Regions from separate parts of the Paenarthrobacter sp. 2TAF44 genome, predicted to be linked through region 1. Evidence: riboswitches for the same ligand, from Rfam matches in the RefSeq annotation. Region 1 holds a riboswitch; the other holds the start of a gene.

Region 1 (5,187 bases):
CATTGTGCGCACAGCCGCTGAAGGTGCGTCCGAAGAAGAACTGACGCATGACATCAACCGTTTGCGCGCGCAGTGGGAAGGCATTGAAGGGCAGGCGTCCTCCACGAAGGTGTTGGCTCCGGAACTGCTTTACGGCGAACCGGACCTCACCATCAAGGTTGTCCGGGATGTCTTCAACGAAGACTTCTCCAAGTTGATCGTTTCCGGGGACGACGCCTGGGACACCATCGAGGCTTACGTTACGTACGTGGCTCCCGATCTGGTGGGCCGCCTTGAGAAGTGGACCAAGGACCAGGACATTTTTGCTGCCTGGCGGATCGACGAACAGATCCACAAGGCGCTGGAACGCAAGGTTTTCCTTCCGTCTGGTGGTTCCCTTGTCATCGATCGCACCGAAGCCATGACCGTGGTGGATGTTAATACAGGCAAGTTCACCGGCAGCGGTGGAAACCTGGAAGAAACCGTGACCAAGAACAACCTTGAAGCAGCCGAGGAAGTTGTTCGCCAGCTACGCCTGCGCGATATTGGTGGCATCATCGTCATCGACTTCATTGACATGGTCCTCGAATCGAACCGTGACCTGGTGCTCCGCCGAATGGTGGAATGCCTGGGTCGTGACCGCACCAAACACCAAGTGGCCGAAGTGACATCGCTGGGCCTGGTGCAGATGACGCGCAAACGCATGGGCACCGGCCTGCTCGAGGTATTCGGTGAGCAGTGCGAGCACTGTGCCGGACGGGGTGTCGTCACCCATGATGAGCCGGTGGAGCACCGACGCGCCAACGTCGTTGCTGCCGAGCATCACCGCCCGCACGTCGAACCCCAACAGCCTGCTGCACGCACTGATCGTAAGCGCCGCCGTGGCAAGGGTGGGGGACCGGCAATGGCCGAAGTGCCTCCTACAGTCCACAGCACGCCGGCCGCCCCCGCAGCTCCTGCGACCACGGAGTCCGTGGACCCGGTCCGCCAGGCGAAGGCTGAGGCGACCAGGGCAGCTCTTGCCACGATCGCCGCTGCAGCACATGCCGCCCACCTGCACGATGACGAGGTTCACCGCGCGGAGGAGCAGGCCCGTGCAGCAGGCCAGCAGGGTCACACCGATGGATCTGCCCCTGAGGCGGCACACGGCGAGGCTGGCGTTCCGGCTGCACCTGATACGGCCAGTCATGAGGCTGCGGTTCGGGAAGCGCGCGCCACTCCTGTTCTGCGTTTCGGTGGCGAAGAAGTGGCTCTTCCGTTTGTGGAACATCATGAGGAACCAACTGCTGGCAAGCCGGCCATGAGCCTGGACCTGCTGGCCGAGGCGTTCTCGCACCTCGGTGCCCCGCCGTCTGCGGAGGAAGAGGCCACGGCTTCGGTTTCCGAACCTGCGGCTGCTTCCGCCGTTTCCCCTGCCAGCGCTTCTGCTGGCACTACCGATGAGCACGATCATTCGTCGCGTGCCCGTGGTCGCCGTGGCCGGAGGAACCGCAGTGCCAGCAGGGCGCAGGGTGCCGCAAACGAAACCAGTGTGGAACACCACGAGGTAACTGCTGCTGCCGCAGGCGGATCTGCCCATGAGGCCAAGGCGCCGGCAGCGGAAGAGCCCGCCAAAAAGAAGGTAGCGGACGAACCGATCATCCTTGGGGTGGGAGTTCCCGCTTCAGAGCTGTAAGCAGGGCAACCAGTCACTAAGCAACCAAAGAGTCCCGCAGCATCCGTTTACGGCGGATACTGCGGGGCTCTTTCGTTGCCCGCCAGTCACATCGATTCCCCGAAGCTGTCCGGTTCCCGGGGCGAGGGGCTTCCGGGCTACGCTAGGAAACTGACACGGGGTGCCGGGCACGGGCCAGGCTGAGATCCAGACCCGTTGAACCTGTCCGGTTAGCACCGGCGAAGGGATGTCCACCATGGCTTCATCGTCGAATTCCGCTGTCTACCCTGTCTGCGCCGCGGGTATGGGAGCAGTCCCGGCCCGGCCACATCCGAGGGTGCTCAGCATTGCCGGCTCGGATCCTTCTGGAGGCGCCGGAATCCAGGCAGACTTGAAGAGCATCGCAGCGCACGGGGGCTATGGCATGGCTGCCATCACGGCTTTGACGGCCCAGAACACGTTGGGCGTCAGCGCAGTCCATGTTCCGCCCGTCGAGTTCCTGCGTCAGCAGCTGGACGCGATCAGCAGCGATATTGAGATTGATGCGGTCAAGATCGGGATGTTGGGTGATGCGGCCGTCATCGACGAAGTCCGCAGTTGGCTCGAAGAGGTGCGTCCCGCCGTCGTGGTCCTTGACCCGGTGATGGTTGCCACCAGCGGCGACCGCCTTCTGCGGGAGACCGCCGAAACTGCGCTGCGCAGCCTCCTGCCGTTGGCGGATCTCGTCACCCCAAACCTTCCCGAGCTGGCGATGTTGCTGGGGGAGTCCGAAGCCCGCGACTGGGCTACGGCGCTTGACCAGGGTAAACGCCTGGCTGCTGAGTGTGGAACGACGGTTTTGGTAAAGGGCGGCCACTTGGCAGGAAACGACTGCCCGGATGCGCTGGTCAATACGAGCGGTTTGTTGCGACAGGACGTCATCGAGGTGCCTGGGCCCCGCGTTGATACCAGGAACAGCCACGGAACGGGGTGCTCGCTCTCCTCGGCGTTGGCCACGGTCCAAGCCCGCACCGGCGACTGGGAGGCGTCTCTCCGCGAGGTAAAGCCGTGGCTGCTGCAGGCCCTCGCGGCGGCCGACGGGCTGAAGGTAGGTAAGGGTAGCGGGCCGGTCCACCACTTCCACCACATGGAGCCAGCGCTGAATCCTGCCGGGAAATCCGGGAAATCCGGCGACTTTGCCGCGCGGCTGTGGGCCGAAGCTGCGCCGGAATTGGATGCGATTTACGGTCTCGCCTTCATCCAGGGCCTGCAGTCAGGCCGGCTCCCGGAGCCCGAGTTCAACTACTACCTGGCCCAGGACGCCATTTACCTGAACGGCTACTCCCGGGTTTTGGCGCGCACAGGTGCACTTGCCCCCACTGAAGAAGAGCAGCTCTTCTGGGCGAAGTCATCGCAACTCTGCCTTGAAGTGGAGTCCGAGCTCCATCGGAACTGGCTGAGCACGCGCTCGGCCTCAACACAGACCGGACCCGTGACAAGGTCGTACGTGGACCACCTGCTGGCCACATCAGCCTCCGGCAGTTACGCCGTGTTGCTGGCGGCAATCCTGCCCTGCTATTGGCTGTATGCGGAGGTAGGACAGCAACTCCACGCCGCCTATGTGGACGCCGGCGCCCCCAGCGAGCACCCGTACGCCGCCTGGCTGACGACGTACGCGGACGAGGAGTTTGCTGCCGCAACCCGGAAGGCGATCGACTTTACTGATGCCGCGGCAATTAGCGCCTCCGCCCAGGAGCGCGGGGCCATGGTTGAGGCCTTCGCCCAGTCTTGCCGCTACGAGACAGCCTTCTTTGATGCACCCCGGCTCTTCGCCTGAGCAGGGCTTCCGGGGTTGGCGGCTGGGCAATTCCACAAAAATCCAGCGCGTCGTCGGCCAAATCGCAGTATTCCTCCACAAACCCTGTAGGCTGTATGGGCACGGTGCCGGGAGAGTCCGTTACAACTGGTGATGCAAGTCACCCGATAGCCTCCGGACGCGGCCTCATTTGCAGCTGAAGGTCAAACTAGCGTAATCTTGATCTTCGGTGCTTACGCCAACACTTGGGTTATGCCCCTTGGAATTGTTCATGGGATGACTCGCGGGCTTCGATCAGAAGTCCACGGCGTTGAGGCACAGCGCGAACCAAGCCTGATTCCGGTTCAAGGTTCCGCACGCAAATTTAGTAAGAAACGTCGAGAGAAGTGAGTACCCAAGTGGTGTACGCGATTGTCCGCGCAGGCGGCCGCCAAGAAAAAGTTTCCGTTGGAGACTACGTAACGCTTAACCGCGTCCCCGGTGGAGCCGGCAGCACTCTTGAGCTGCCCGCCTTGCTCCTGGTTGACGGCGACAAGGTCACGTCCGCTGCTGCGGACCTGGCCAAGGTCACGGTCACGGCTGAGATCCTTGAGGACCTTCGCGGTCCCAAGATCGTCATCCAGAAGTTCAAGAACAAGACCGGCTACAAGAAGCGCCAGGGTCACCGTCAGGAACTGACCAAGATCAAGATCACGAGCATCAAGTAACTTTCGTTACTCTGTTCAGATTTTCAGTTTCCCCAGAAATTTAGAGGCAGGCATTTCACATGGCACACAAAAAAGGCGCGAGCTCCACTCGCAACGGTCGTGACTCCAACGCACAGCGCCTCGGCGTCAAGCGGTTCGGTGGCCAGGTAGTTTCCGCAGGCGAGATCATCGTTCGCCAGCGTGGAACCCACTTCCACCCCGGTGCGGGCGTCGGCCGCGGTGGCGACGACACCCTGTTCGCACTCGAGGCCGGTGCGGTTGAGTTTGGTACTCGCCGCGGCCGTCGCGTAGTGAACATCGTTGCTGCTGCAGCTGCAGAGTAACAACAAGTTCTGAACCGGTGGAGCGGGCCAAACGGCCCGCTCCACCGTTCTTTTAACCGCATTACAATCGATTAGGGCGTCTATGGCGCTCTGATTTATGCAACAGCGCTGGCAACAGCAAGAGGAGATTCACGTGGCGAGCTTTGTAGACCGGGTAGTCCTGCACGTATCCGGCGGAACCGGCGGCCACGGCTGTGTCTCTGTTAAGCGCGAAAAGTTCAAGCCACTCGGCGGACCCGACGGCGGCAATGGGGGCAATGGTGGCGACGTCATCCTCCGGGTGTCCGCGCAGACCACCACCCTGCTGGACTACCACCATGCCCCCCACCGCCACGCAACCAACGGTGGCCCCGGCATGGGCGATTGGCGCGGCGGCAAGAACGGCGAAACCTTGATCCTTCCCGTGCCGGACGGCACTGTGGTGAAGACCAAGGACGGCGAAGTCCTGGCTGACCTTGTTGGCGAAGGCACGGAGTATGTTGCTGCCGCAGGTGGCCAGGGAGGCCTCGGAAACGCCTCACTTTCCTCCCAGAAGCGCCGTGCGCCCGGCTTCGCGCTGTTGGGCATCGAAGGTGAATCCAGCGACATCGTCCTGGAGTTGAAGTCAATCGCCGATATCGCCTTGGTCGGATTCCCTTCAGCTGGAAAGTCCAGCCTCATTGCAGCGATGTCAGCTGCCCGGCCCAAGATCGCCGATTACCCCTTTACTACCCTCATTCCCAACCTTGG
Region 2 (5,187 bases), on a different contig from region 1:
CACTGCGTCTTTGGCAGTAAAACAGCCAGCGGTGTTGGGCAGGACCCGAATGTTGTGATCCAGCAGGAGTTGAAACAGTGAGCCTGTCTCGGCCGGTGAGTACCTGCGCATTGCCACAGTGGTCAGTTCCGTTCCTGAAGCCAGAAGGGCTGCTCCCAACCCGTCAAGACTCGGTGCACCACCGGTACCCATGATCAGGCGGGAGCCGAATTCGACGCCGTCGATCACCAAAGCATCTGTGCGGATGTCAGATTTTGCTACTGTCATTTTTTCAGCCTCCCTGGACTGCGGTTACGAGTTCGAGTTCGTCTCCATCGGCGAGCGCAGTCGCGGCCCACTGGCTGCGCGGCACTACCTCGGAATTGCGTGCGACGGCGACACCCAGCTTGCCGCCGTCGGCCGCCTGTCCGCGGTGGTCCAGGATGCGGCCTGTGATGGCGCTGACGAGCGTGCTGACGGATGCGTCATCCGCCACGGCATGAACGGAGCCATTGAGTTTGATGTTCATGGTGTGTCCTTGGTTGCTGGTTGGAGGCGGTCATCCGGCGTTGCCGTAAATCGATCAGGGGTGAAGTTGGACCATCGGGGATCGGCTGAGGCGCTGATTAGCCCGCCTACGATTTTGGCGGCCACAGGCGTCAACAGGACGCCATGGCGGAAGAACCCGGTTGCGATTACGAGACCGTCGATGGTGCCCGCGCGCCCGGCAACGCGTCCCAGTAATGGTGCGTTGTCCGGAGTGCCGGGCCGTGCGCGGGCTGTCGCTTCCAGCAGTTCCAACTCCGCCACGGCAGGCACCAGGACTTGAGCGTCCCGCAGGAGTTGGTAGACGCCTCCGGCGGAGACTGCATTGGTGGAGGCGGATAGGCCGTCCTCGCGCTGGGTGGCTCCAATCACCACCGTGCCATCATCCCGGGGCACGATGTAGACCGGCACCCCGCGGACCATGCCCCGGATGGTGGATGTGAGGAGGGGCTGGAGGTGGTGGGGAACGCGCAGCCTGAGGATGTCACCGTAAACGGGCCGCAGAGGAAGACTGAGACCCTCGGGGAGATTACCGATCCTTGCCGCGTCCAGCCCGCAGGCGATCACAGTTTCCGAGGCCTCGACTGCGCCAGAAGCCAGTTCAACCCCGGAGACGCGGTCCCCATCCCAGAGCAAACGGGATGCGTGGAACGGCAGGGCGAAACCGTCCTCCGCTCCGGAAACCCACGTTGCGTCACCTGGTCCGTGGGCTGCCAACCCTTCCATGAGGCATCGTGCAAGCCGCCGCGGGTCCACTTGGTGATCGGCCGGTATGTCGAAGGCACAGGAAATCTGTGGACTCAGCAAAGGCTCACGTTGGCGCGCCTCCCGCAATGACAATGGCTCCACGTGCAGGCCCGCGGCCTGCTGGACTGTGCGGAGGTCTGCGAGGGCGCGGCGGTCGGCGGCGTCGGCACCAACGGCGATTGTCGGCGTCGTGCGGTATCCGGTGGCTGATTCGCCGCCATGGACGCTCCGGATGAAAGCGGGCCACAGTTGGGAGGATTCCAGCATGAGTTCCAGGAGGTGTTCCTCCTGGTAGTGGAGTTCGCTGACCGGAGCCAGCATCCCCGCGGCAGCAAACGTCGCACCGGCCGCGGGGGTGGGATCAATGAGGACCACCGAGCGGCCCTGGCGGCGCGCTTCGTGGGCGATGCCAAGGCCAACGATGCCGCCACCAATCACTGCAACGTCTGCCTGCAAGGGGGTTTGGCCGGATTCTGCCATGTGTTTCCTTCCCTACGCCGGTACTAGCCGGATCAGGTCAAGCGGTCGGCGCTGAAGCCCTCTCAGCCGGACGGTCATATGACGCTGTCACGGCTCCCGCAGTACGTGCCCAGTTTAGAGGAACTACTCTGGTTTCCATGACCCAGCATGATGTCCACACCACTGCCCGCCTTTACTTATGCACTGATGCCCGCAAACGCCAAGGCGATTTCGAAGACTTCGTCGACGCCGCGTTTGAGGGCGGCGTTGACATCATCCAGCTTCGCGACAAGACGCTCGAGGCCGCTGAGGAGCTTGAGGTACTGGAGGTTCTGCACAACGTTGCCCAACGGCACGGACGGCTGTGGGCCGTCAATGACCGCGCCGATGTTGCCAGTATTTCCGGGGCTCCGGTGTTCCATATCGGGCAAAAGGACATCCCCCTGCCCGCGGCAAGGCATCTCCTCCACGACCGCACCGTGATCGGCCTTTCCACCCATACGCCGGAACAGGTTGACGCCGCGATAGCCGCCTCCCCTGGCAGGAGCGGACTGGATTATTTCTGTGTTGGTCCGGTGTGGGCAACGCCCACAAAGCCCGGCCGTGAAGCAGTCGGGCTGGATCTGGTCACATATGCCGCAGAAGCCGTAAAGCGCGCGGATGCGGAGACCGTAGGTGGCGTCCTCCTCCCCTGGTTCGCGATTGGCGGCATCGACCTCACCAACATTGAACAGGTGGTGGCTGCGGGAGCGAGCCGGATCGTCGTGGTGCGGGCCATTACTGAGGCGGAGGATCCGACGGCGGCGGCAAAGACTCTGCTGGAAGCGCTCGACGCCGGATAATCACCGCCGGCGCCCTGGCGGCAGCCGAGGATATGCGAAAGTCTCTTAAGCCGTGAGCCCGAGCCCGGACATCCGTCGACCATGCCGCTCGGCAAGTTCAGCGGTAAGGACCTTGACTGCAGTGCGGGCATCCCCGCCGCCCTTGAGCAGCGGTCCCAAGTGAGGATGTTCCATGCCCACGCGTTGGGCCTGGGTCAGCGCTTCACCGACGAGGCGGCGGCCCCACAAAGCCAGTCGCGATGCCAGGCGAGGATCATCAGCCAGGGCCCTGCGCAGGAGGACGCGTAATACTTCCGTGGCTTGGTCGGCGGAGGCCACCTTCTGGACAAAGAGTTGCGTTCCGCCGTCGAGGTACGAAGCGACCATGCGGTAAAAGTCCGATGACACGGTGTCGATCACATAGGCCTTCATGACTGATTCAAACCAGTCCGCCGGCTTTGTTCGCTCATGGAAGTGGTCAAACGAGCGCTGGAACGGAAGCATGGCCTCTTCGGCATCGAGTCCCATCTCCGAGAGCCGGCTGCTGATCAAGGCAAAGTTTCCGTAAGCCCCAACGGCAATCTTTGCCAACACTGCCCTGTCGTGCAGGGTGGGAGCGTACCGGGAGTCGAAAGACAGCCGGCCAAACGCCGAGAGCTCGCCGTACGCCATGGCTCCCAGCAGCTCCGAAGAGAGGCGCTGGACGCGAGCATTATCGTCCAAGGAAGTGCTCATGGTTCAAGACTATCCAGCGATTTCGGGCTAACCTGATTTTCGTGTCACATCATCGGATTTCGCCCAACGTCGACGACTCGTCGGACCAGCTCGCAGAGGCATTTGCAGCCCTTCGGACCGAACTGGAGCTCCCAGGCGAGTATCCGGCCGAAGCCGTGGCGGAAGCCCGGAAAGCAGTAGAAAACCACACGCTGCCAGAGCGTGACCTCAGGGACATTCCGTTCGTGACCATCGATCCAGCAACGTCCACCGATCTGGACCAGGCGGTATTCATTGAACGGGCCGGTGACGGTTACAAAGTCCTCTACGCAATCGCCGACGTGCCATCCTTTGTTGCTCCCGGCGGGGCGCTCGATGCAGAGACGCGGCAACGGGGACAAACGTTCTACGCTCCTGACGGGAGGATCCCCCTGCACCCGGAAGTGATCAGCGAGAACGCCGGAAGCCTGTTGGCTGGTCAGGACTGCAGCGCCTTCGTGTGGGACTTCGAACTCGACCACAATGCGGAGGTGTCCACTACGTCGGTGGCCCGTGGCACTGTCCGCAGCCGCGCCAAGCTCAGTTACAAGGGTGCCCAGGAACAGATCGATGCCGGCACAGCCCCACCGGTCCTGAAGCTCCTCAAGGAGGTTGGCCTGAAGCGGGTGGAACTGGAACGGCTGCGCGGTGGCGCCAATCTGAACATGCCCGAGCAGGAAATCGTCCAGGCGACCGGCGGCGGGGGCTACAGGATTGTGGCCGCGCCTTCCCTGCCTGTGGAGGACTGGAACGCGCAGATATCCCTCATGACCGGAATGGCAGCGGCCCAACTGATGCTCGATGGAAAAGTGGGCATCCTGCGCACCATGCCGGCACCAGACGAACGGTCCCTGCTCCATTTCAAACGCCAGACCAAGGCTCTGGGGAAACCGTGGGACGGCGAGGTTACCTACGGTGAGTACCTTCGGACACTTGATGCTTCGGATCCCAAACAGCTTGCCATCCTGCACTCGGCAGGCACGCTCTTCCGCGGCGCAGGGTACACGCCTTTCGATGGTGAGCTTCCCCCAAACGTCATCCAGTCAGCCATCGGCGCACCCTATGCCCACACCACTGCACCTTTGCGCCGACTCATCGACCGCTTTGTCCTGGTGATCTGCGAGGCCCTCAGCAACGGCCACCAGATCCCCGCGTGGGCGCGGGAAGCACTTCCATCCCTGCCTGAGGTCATGGCGTCATCCGACCAACTGGCCGGGCGGCTTGAGCGTCTGGCCATGGACACCGTCGAAGCTGCACTCGTCGCGAACCACATCGGCGAGGAGTTCGATGCAGTGGTCATCTCCGGTTCCAAGCCGTCCAATGGGACCACCAATGGCAATGGAAGGGGAAACGGAAACGGCAATGGGCCCTTCGGCATCATCCAGATCGCTGAACCCGCCGTGACAGCCCGGTGCGACGGCGAACTGGAGTCAGGCACCAAGGTCCGGGTGCAACTCCTGAAGGCCGATATCGCCAGCCGCGAGATCCGTTTTACCCTGCTCCCCTGAAGCCCCGCAGCACGCGAACTACCGCCGATCCGGGCTTTAGGGCTCCCAGAGGATAGACTGACCCTGTAGTAATGGATGCCCGGTCGTTGATTCAGTTAATTTTTGAACTCAACAAGCCCGCCCCTACGCGATCTTGAGATGTGCCCGCTGGTCACCAGTGCCAGTACTTAGATAGCCCGCGATCGGCTTCCACTGGATTAGCTTGCGCGCCCGTTCGTGCTCCGGTACGGCTCCGCCACCCGTTGAGCATGCAGCGCCAATGCCCAAATGAATAAGGAAACTCCCTGTGAGTGAATTGCACACCCATGAAGTCCTGACCGACGACACCGGAACCGAGTCCATCGAGCCCGAGGAAACGATCATCTCTGATGAGA

What was found. Region 1 has a riboswitch for thiamine pyrophosphate ahead of AB4Z15_RS18430 (bifunctional hydroxymethylpyrimidine kinase/phosphomethylpyrimidine kinase). Riboswitches for the same ligand answer to the same signal wherever they lie in the genome.
Region 2: linked by a shared signal. The riboswitch ahead of thiO (glycine oxidase ThiO) and the one ahead of AB4Z15_RS18430 (bifunctional hydroxymethylpyrimidine kinase/phosphomethylpyrimidine kinase) in region 1 are both predicted to bind thiamine pyrophosphate.

Annotation. Positions count from the first base shown of each region.
Region 1 is NZ_JBFRFP010000020.1:61,251-66,437, forward strand. Features, by position in the region: gene AB4Z15_RS18425 (Rne/Rng family ribonuclease) at 1-1,654, shown strand, start outside; TPP riboswitch at 1,801-1,898, shown strand; gene AB4Z15_RS18430 (bifunctional hydroxymethylpyrimidine kinase/phosphomethylpyrimidine kinase) at 1,890-3,449, shown strand; gene rplU (50S ribosomal protein L21) at 3,827-4,135, shown strand; gene rpmA (50S ribosomal protein L27) at 4,195-4,458, shown strand; gene obgE (GTPase ObgE) at 4,592-5,187, shown strand, end outside.
Region 2 is NZ_JBFRFP010000012.1:24,345-29,531, reverse strand. Features, by position in the region: gene AB4Z15_RS13285 (thiazole synthase) at 1-267, opposite strand, end outside; gene thiS (sulfur carrier protein ThiS) at 272-508, opposite strand; gene thiO (glycine oxidase ThiO) at 505-1,752, opposite strand; TPP riboswitch at 1,745-1,862, opposite strand; gene thiE (thiamine phosphate synthase) at 1,890-2,573, shown strand; gene AB4Z15_RS13265 (ferritin-like fold-containing protein) at 2,619-3,287, opposite strand; gene AB4Z15_RS13260 (RNB domain-containing ribonuclease) at 3,329-4,813, shown strand; gene AB4Z15_RS13255 (DEAD/DEAH box helicase) at 5,100-5,187, shown strand, end outside.